3 regions of the Arthrobacter sp. KUASC02 genome follow, and region 3 is predicted to be linked to each of the others. Evidence: riboswitches for the same ligand, from Rfam matches in the RefSeq annotation. Region 3 holds a riboswitch; each other region holds the start of a gene.
What was found. Region 3 has a riboswitch for S-adenosylmethionine ahead of AC6JAC_RS15240 (bifunctional o-acetylhomoserine/o-acetylserine sulfhydrylase). Riboswitches for the same ligand answer to the same signal wherever they lie in the genome.

Region 1 (2,255 bases), 2.9 Mb from region 3:
CAGCGCACCGAGGGCCGTGAAGACGGCGGACATGCCGGACGCCGTCGCAAAGCACGCCTCGGTGCCCTCGAGCAGCCGGAGCCGCTCCTGGAACGTGGCCACGGACGGGTTGCCGTAGCGCGAGTACACGAACCGTTCGTCTTCGCCGGTGAAGGCGCGTTCGGCGGCTGCTGCGGATTCATACACGAAGCCGGAGTTGAGGAAGATCGGCTCGGCCGTCTCCTGGAAGTTGGTGCGGTCAAGGCCGCCGCGGACAGCCTGGGTGTCGGGGCTCCAGCCGGCGGCGTCGGGATTGAAAGTCACTTAGTTCTTTCCGAGGTTGGTGGGCAGTCCGCGGTTTTTCCAGCCGTTGACGGTGCGCTCGCCGTAACGGTCCGGTTCGCCTTCAAAGCCTTCGAGGACGTTGTAGGCGGTGAAGCCGGCCTGCGTGGCGGCGATTGCGGCGGCGATCGAGCGGACGCCTGATCGGCAGAGGAACACCAGTTCGACGCCGGTGTCCTCCGGTGCCTGCTGCTTCAGCTGCTGAATGAATTCCGGGTTGGGGATGCCGCCGGGGAACGTCCACTGGATGAAGAGGGGATCGTTTTCGGTGGCTTTTGTGTCCGGGATGCCGATGTGGGCCCATTCGCCTTCGGTGCGGACATCCACCAGTACCGCGCCCTGTTCCAGTTTGGCCCAGGCGTCCTGCGGGGTCAGGTCTCCGGCGTAGCTCATGCGTGGCCCTCGAAACCTTCGCCGGGGAAGTCGAGGTCGAACTCAAGTTCGTCCACCGCCGTTGCCACAGCGGCGTCCGAGCTGGCGATGGCTGCGGGCAGCACCACGGCCTGCGCCACGATCACGCTGGTGCCGTTGAACGTGGCTGCCGGGCTCCCGTGCAAAACATAGCCATCGGCCAGGGCCGCGGAGATGCGCTCGCAGAACGAGCGGTCGTCGGGGCCGGTGATCAGCCGGTAGGCCAGCTTTTCCTGGGGCAGGTCCTGGGCCGGTTGGTCCTGGCCGGCGGCGGCCGGTTCGGTGGCCAGTGGGGCGGGTGCGTCAGACACGACGGATCTCCTTCTCTCACGCTTGCAGCTCGAATGGGTCGATATGCCGAGTATTCACCTGAGGCACCCCGCCGTGGAAGGAGGGTTGCCGACCGGCCAGTCAGGGCTTGGCACCGGTTCTCATTACTCCCCAAAAACGTAACACTTACGACGGCGGCCCGCACCGCCGTCGTCGTCATCTTCCGTAACGGGACATGGCAGAACGCGGCACTGCCCCCGCGTTTCCGGTGACCCGTACGTGACCCCATATTGCCGTTACAAAAGAACCTGCCGGGAGGATAATGACGGGAGATGAACCGCTGTAACGCCGGATGAAATCAGGCAGCCGTGAATGGATCGAACGGGAATACAGTCAGTCCCATGCTGCACTTCGGTTGGTTTGTGGGTCACGGCTTCGGCGTCCAGGGCTGGGGCACGCCCGGCTACGGCATCGGGTACGACTGGAAAAAACCCGCCCTGTACCAGCAAGCCGTGCGCGAATTTGAGCGGGCCGGGCTGGACCTGTTCATCATCGAGGACTCCCTCACCGTGCCGGACACCTACGGCGGCAGCGCCGAAGTGTCCTTGGCCCAGGCGTCCTTCGCTCCCAAACACGATCCGCTGGCCCTGGTTCCGTACCTGCTCTCCGCCACCGAGCACCTGGGCATTGTTCCCACGGTGAGTGCGTCCTTCTACCCGCCGTTCACCGCGGCACGGCTGCTGGCTACCCTGCAGCACTTCTCCAACGGCCAGGTGGGCTGGAATGTGGTGACCTCCGGCAGCGACCTTGCCGCGCAGAACTACGGCCTGGACCAGCAGATTGAGCACGATCTCCGCTACGAGAAGGCGGAGGAATTCGTGGACGTGGTGCGCAAGCTCTGGCGCAGCTGGGAGCCGGACGCGATCGTGGAGGACGCGGAGGCCGGCATCTTCGCGGACCACACGAAGGTCCACCCGATCAACCACGACGGCGAGTTCTTCAAAGTCCGGGGGCCGCTGAACACGGCGCCGCTGCCCGAGGAGCCGGTCCTGGTGCAGGCCGGGGCATCCCCGCGGGGCAAGGCGTTCGCGGGTGCCAACACGGACGTCGCCATCGCCCTGGCCAGGGGTGCGGACGGCATGAAGGCCTACCGGGACTCGATCCGGGCCGAGGCAGCCGCGGCAGGGCGGAACCCCGACGACGTCAAGGTGCTGTTCGTCCTCAAGCCCACCGTGGTCGGCTCCCGGGCAGAA
Region 2 (2,255 bases), 1.4 Mb from region 3:
AAACCGGACCTGACTCCGGTCACGGATGCTGACAAGGCAGCTGAAGAGTCCATCCGCGGCCAACTGTCCCGTTCCCGCCCGCGGGATGCCGTCCTCGGCGAAGAGTTCGGCAGTTCCGGGCACGGTTCCCGGCGGTGGATCATTGATCCGATCGACGGCACCAAGAACTTCGTCCGCGGTGTGCCGGTGTGGGCCACCCTGATCGCCCTCGTGGATGAAGGCGAGCCGGTGGTCGGCCTGGTCAGCGCGCCGGCGCTGGGAAAGCGCTGGTGGGCCGCGAAAGGGGCCGGCGCCTATATGGGACGGTCGCTTGCGGCCGCCACCCGCCTGAAGGTTTCGAACGTGTCCAGGCTCTCGGACGCCTCCCTCTCCTACTCGAGCCTTAGCGGCTGGAAGGAGCGCGGCAACCTGGAGGAATTCCTGGGCCTCACGGAGGACGTCTGGCGGACCCGGGCCTACGGCGATTTCTGGTCCTACTGCATGGTGGCCGAGGGGTCCGTGGACATCGCCTGCGAGCCGGAGCTGAACCTTTACGACATGGCCGCCCTGGTGCCCATCGTCACGGAAGCCGGCGGCCGCTTCACTTCGCTGGAGGGAGTGGACGGTCCCTTCGGCGGGAACGCCCTCGCCACCAACTCAATCCTCCACTCCGAGGTCCTCAAACGGCTGAACCCGGACATCGACGACCTCCTCTAACACGCACGGCACCCCCGGGCTGCGGCCATGAGTGAGGCTGATCAAGGCGCTGCTGATTGAACGCAGTGCCGAATAAACGACGGCGGGCGCCCCTCCCAAGGGGGCGTCCGCCGTCGTTTATTCGGCCGCATCGCCCTTCTTCCGGCGCACGTAACAATCCGCTTAATAATTGCCGCAGCTTTCCCGCGGCGCCGTCAATGTCCTAATCTCGAAACAGGTCACGAGTGCCAGCGCTAAACCCCGGTTTGCTGGCCGGCAACCCTCCATTCGCGGTGGGGTGCCCCGGGTGACGACCAGGCCGGTCCGGAACGGACCCGGCAAGCGCGGATCCCCGGAGTGAGGGGTCCCTTTACAGTGAGGTCCCCATGACTACTGCCACGTTTCCCGCCAACCCCGGAACCGCCCCCGCCACAGCCCGCCTGGACGAGCGGTTCAGCGTCGCCCGGCGCCCCCTCTCGGCCGTGACCGGCGCGGAGATCCAGGCTCCATTGATCCAGGGCGGCCATGTCCGCTACGCGAACCTGGATTACGGCGCGTCGGCACCGGCACTGTCCGTCGTCTCGGCGTACCTCAACGAGATCCTGCCGTACTACGCCAGCGTGCACCGCGGCGCCGGCTACGCCTCGCAGATCAGCACGTCCGTGTACGAAAATGCGCGGAACATCGTCCGCGGCTTCGTCGGTGGCAGGCCGGACGATTCCGTCATTTTCACCAGGAACACCACCGACTCCCTGAACCTGCTGGCTGGCTGCCTGCCGGTGGCGGACGGCCGCCACACCGGTGAGGTGCTCTACCTCGACATCGAACACCACGCCAACCTGCTCCCCTGGCAGGGCGTGCCGCACCGCAGCGTGGTTGCCGCCCCCACCCTGAAGGCCACCCTGGAAAGCCTCCGCACTGAACTCCGGCAGGGCGACATCAGCCTGCTGGCCGTCACCGGTGCCTCCAACGTCACCGGCGAAATACTTCCGATCCGCGAACTGGCCGCACTTGCGCACGAATACGGCGCACGGATTGTGGTGGACGCGGCTCAGCTGGCCCCGCACCGCCGCATCGATATCGCAGCGGACGACGTCGACTACCTCGCCTTCTCGGGTCACAAGCTGTACGCGCCTTTCGGGTCAGGCGTTCTCGTGGGCCGGCCGGACTGGCTCGACGCCGGGACTCCCCACCTGGCAGGCGGCGGAGCCGTCCGCGAGGCCCGGCTGGATTCCGTCAGCTGGGCCACGGGACCGGCACGGCATGAGGGCGGCTCCCCCAACGTGCTCGGGGCTGCCACGCTTGCCCGCGCCACCCAGGTCATCGGCGCTTTGGACCAGGAGCTGTGGCACGCCCATGAGACCGCCATCCGCTCCTTCCTGGTGGAAGGGCTGCAGAGGATCGACGGCGTCACCGTGCACCAGATCTTCAGCGACACCAATGACACCATCGGTGTGGTCAACTTCTCCGTTGCCGGCTACGACGCCGGCCTGGTTGCGGCCTACCTCTCCGCCGAACACGGCGTGGGCCTGCGGGACGGCCGCTTCTGCGCCCACCCGCTGCTCAAGCGGCTGGGACTG
Region 3 (2,255 bases):
TGTGCTCCAGCCCCACCGAGAGGCGGACCAGGCCGGGGGTCACGCCGGCAACGGCGTGCTGCTCCGCCGTCAACTGACTGTGCGTGGTCGACGCCGGATGGATGACCAGGGAGCGCACGTCGCCGATGTTTGCCACGTGGGAGTGCAACTCCAGGGCGTCCACGAATCGCTTGCCCGCCTCGGCCCCGCCGGCGATGTTGAAGGACACGATCGCACCGGTGCCCTTGGGTCCGTACTTGCGGCCGCGCTCGTACCAGGGGCTGGACGGCAGGCCCGCATAGGCGACGGATTCGACGTCGTCCCTGGACTCCAGCCACTCGGCGACGGTCACCGCGTTGGCAACATGCCGCTCCACGCGCAGGCTCAGGGTTTCCAGCCCCTGGGCGATGAGGAAGGCGTTGAACGGGGATACCGCCGAACCGAGGTCGCGCAGCAACTGGACGCGGGCCTTGAGGATGTAGGAAAGGTTCGCGCCCAGGGCACCGCCCGCCCCGAGGTCGCGGGCGTAGACAAGGCCGTTGTAGGTGGGGTCCGGCGTGTTGAAGCCCGGGAACTTCTCCGGGTCCTTTCCGAAGTCGAAGTTGCCGGAGTCGACGATCACTCCGGCGATGGCACTGCCGTGCCCGCCGAGGTACTTCGTGGCCGAGTGCACCACGATGTCGGCACCCCATTCCAGCGGCCGGATGAGATACGGCGTGGACAAGGTGTTGTCCACGATCAGCGGGACGCCGGCCTCGTGGGCAACGCGGGACACGCCTTCGATGTCCAGGACATCCTGGCGCGGATTGGAGACCACCTCGGCGAAGAAGAGCTTGGTGTTCGGCCGGACGGCATCCTTCCACTGCTGGAGGTTGTCCGGATCCTCGACGAACGTCACGGAGATGCCGAACTTCTTCAGGGTGTGGGCCAGCAGGTTATAGGTTCCGCCGTAGAGGCTGGGGCTGGCCACCACATGGTCGCCGACTTCGGCCACGTTAAGGATGGCGAAGGTTTCGGCAGCCTGGCCCGAGCTGAGCAGCAGCGCCGCCAGGCCACCTTCCAGGCTGGCAACGCGCTGTTCCACCGCATCCTGGGTGGGGTTGCCGATGCGGGTGTAAATGGGCGCCAGCTCGGCCAGCGCGAAGCGGTTGGCGGCGCTTTCGGCGCTCGGGAACACGAACGACGTCGTCTGGTAGATGGGCAGTGCCCGGGCACCGGTGGCGCTGTCCGGCACCTGGCCGGCGTGGATCTGGCGGGTTTCGAATGACCATGCGTTGGACATCTGGGAGCTCCTTCTAAGGAAGGGCACCTCGGCCGTGCCGGACATGCCGTACTGGACATGCCCTGGCAGGACTGGTGCCGCGCTTGCCGCCCGGCGGTTGCCGGCAGGCCAGGTCTTCACCCGGGGCACCCCACCGCGGAACGAGGGTTGCCGGCCAGCAAGCCGGGGCTCGATGCTGGCGCTCATGACCTGGGCCCAGTCTAGGAAGGGCGGATCGCCTGTGAACAGCTTTGTGACGAAGGACGTCAGCGGCGTGATTTCACGGGCCTTGTGCGGGTCAACGATGACATCCCATCTTGGTTAGGCCACCCTTAGCTGAGAGCTCCATCACAAAGTGCCAAGATGAGGGCATGCGCATGGATCACGTCTCTTACGCCTGTGAACAAGATGGCTTGGCTGCCACCACCGAACGTATTGCAACCGCCCTCGGCGTCGAAGCCGTGAAGGGCGGGGTACACCCCCGTTTTGGCACCCGCAACATGATTATCCCGCTCGCCGGGCACAAGTATCTGGAGGTGGTGGAGGTCCTGGACCACCCGGCCTCCGACAAGGCTCCGTTCGGGCAGGCTGTCCGGGCACGCTCCGCAGCCGGCGGCGGCTGGATGGGCTGGTGCGTCGAAGTGGACGACCTGGCACCGTTCGAAGAACGCCTCGGCCGCTCGGCTGTCAACGGCAACCGCAAGTTCCCCGACGGCCGCGAACTCGTCTGGAAGCAGATCGGCATCCTGGGCCTCATTGCAGACCCGCAGGTTCCGTACATGCTCAAGTGGGAAGGCGACCCGGAACTTCACCCGTCCAACGCCTACCCGAGCAACGTTAAGATGTCCAGCCTCACCATCGCCGGCTCTGCCGAACGCGTCACGGAATGGCTCGGCCAACCGGTGGAGAAGCCCCTGGAGGATGTGGCCGTTGAATGGGTCGCCCCGAAGGGAACGCCCGGAATCCTCTCAGTCACCTTCGAGACCGCCTCCGGGGCAGTAACCATCTGACCCTG

Region 1: another riboswitch for S-adenosylmethionine. It lies ahead of AC6JAC_RS01720 (DUF1737 domain-containing protein); the one in region 3 lies ahead of AC6JAC_RS15240 (bifunctional o-acetylhomoserine/o-acetylserine sulfhydrylase).
Region 2: another riboswitch for S-adenosylmethionine. It lies ahead of AC6JAC_RS08505 (aminotransferase class V-fold PLP-dependent enzyme); the one in region 3 lies ahead of AC6JAC_RS15240 (bifunctional o-acetylhomoserine/o-acetylserine sulfhydrylase).

What each region holds. Positions count from the first base shown of each region.
Region 1 is NZ_AP046053.1:385,104-387,358, forward strand. Features, by position in the region: gene AC6JAC_RS01710 (O-succinylhomoserine sulfhydrylase) at 1-303, opposite strand, end outside; gene AC6JAC_RS01715 (rhodanese-like domain-containing protein) at 304-714, opposite strand; gene AC6JAC_RS01720 (DUF1737 domain-containing protein) at 711-1,022, opposite strand; SAM riboswitch class IV at 1,057-1,171, opposite strand; gene AC6JAC_RS01725 (NtaA/DmoA family FMN-dependent monooxygenase) at 1,404-2,255, shown strand, end outside.
Region 2 is NZ_AP046053.1:1,860,955-1,863,209, reverse strand. Features, by position in the region: gene hisN (histidinol-phosphatase) at 1-696, shown strand, start outside; SAM riboswitch class IV at 913-1,026, shown strand; gene AC6JAC_RS08505 (aminotransferase class V-fold PLP-dependent enzyme) at 1,062-2,255, shown strand, end outside.
Region 3 is NZ_AP046053.1:3,278,544-3,280,798, forward strand. Features, by position in the region: gene AC6JAC_RS15240 (bifunctional o-acetylhomoserine/o-acetylserine sulfhydrylase) at 1-1,261, opposite strand, end outside; SAM riboswitch class IV at 1,336-1,451, opposite strand; gene AC6JAC_RS15245 (VOC family protein) at 1,612-2,250, shown strand.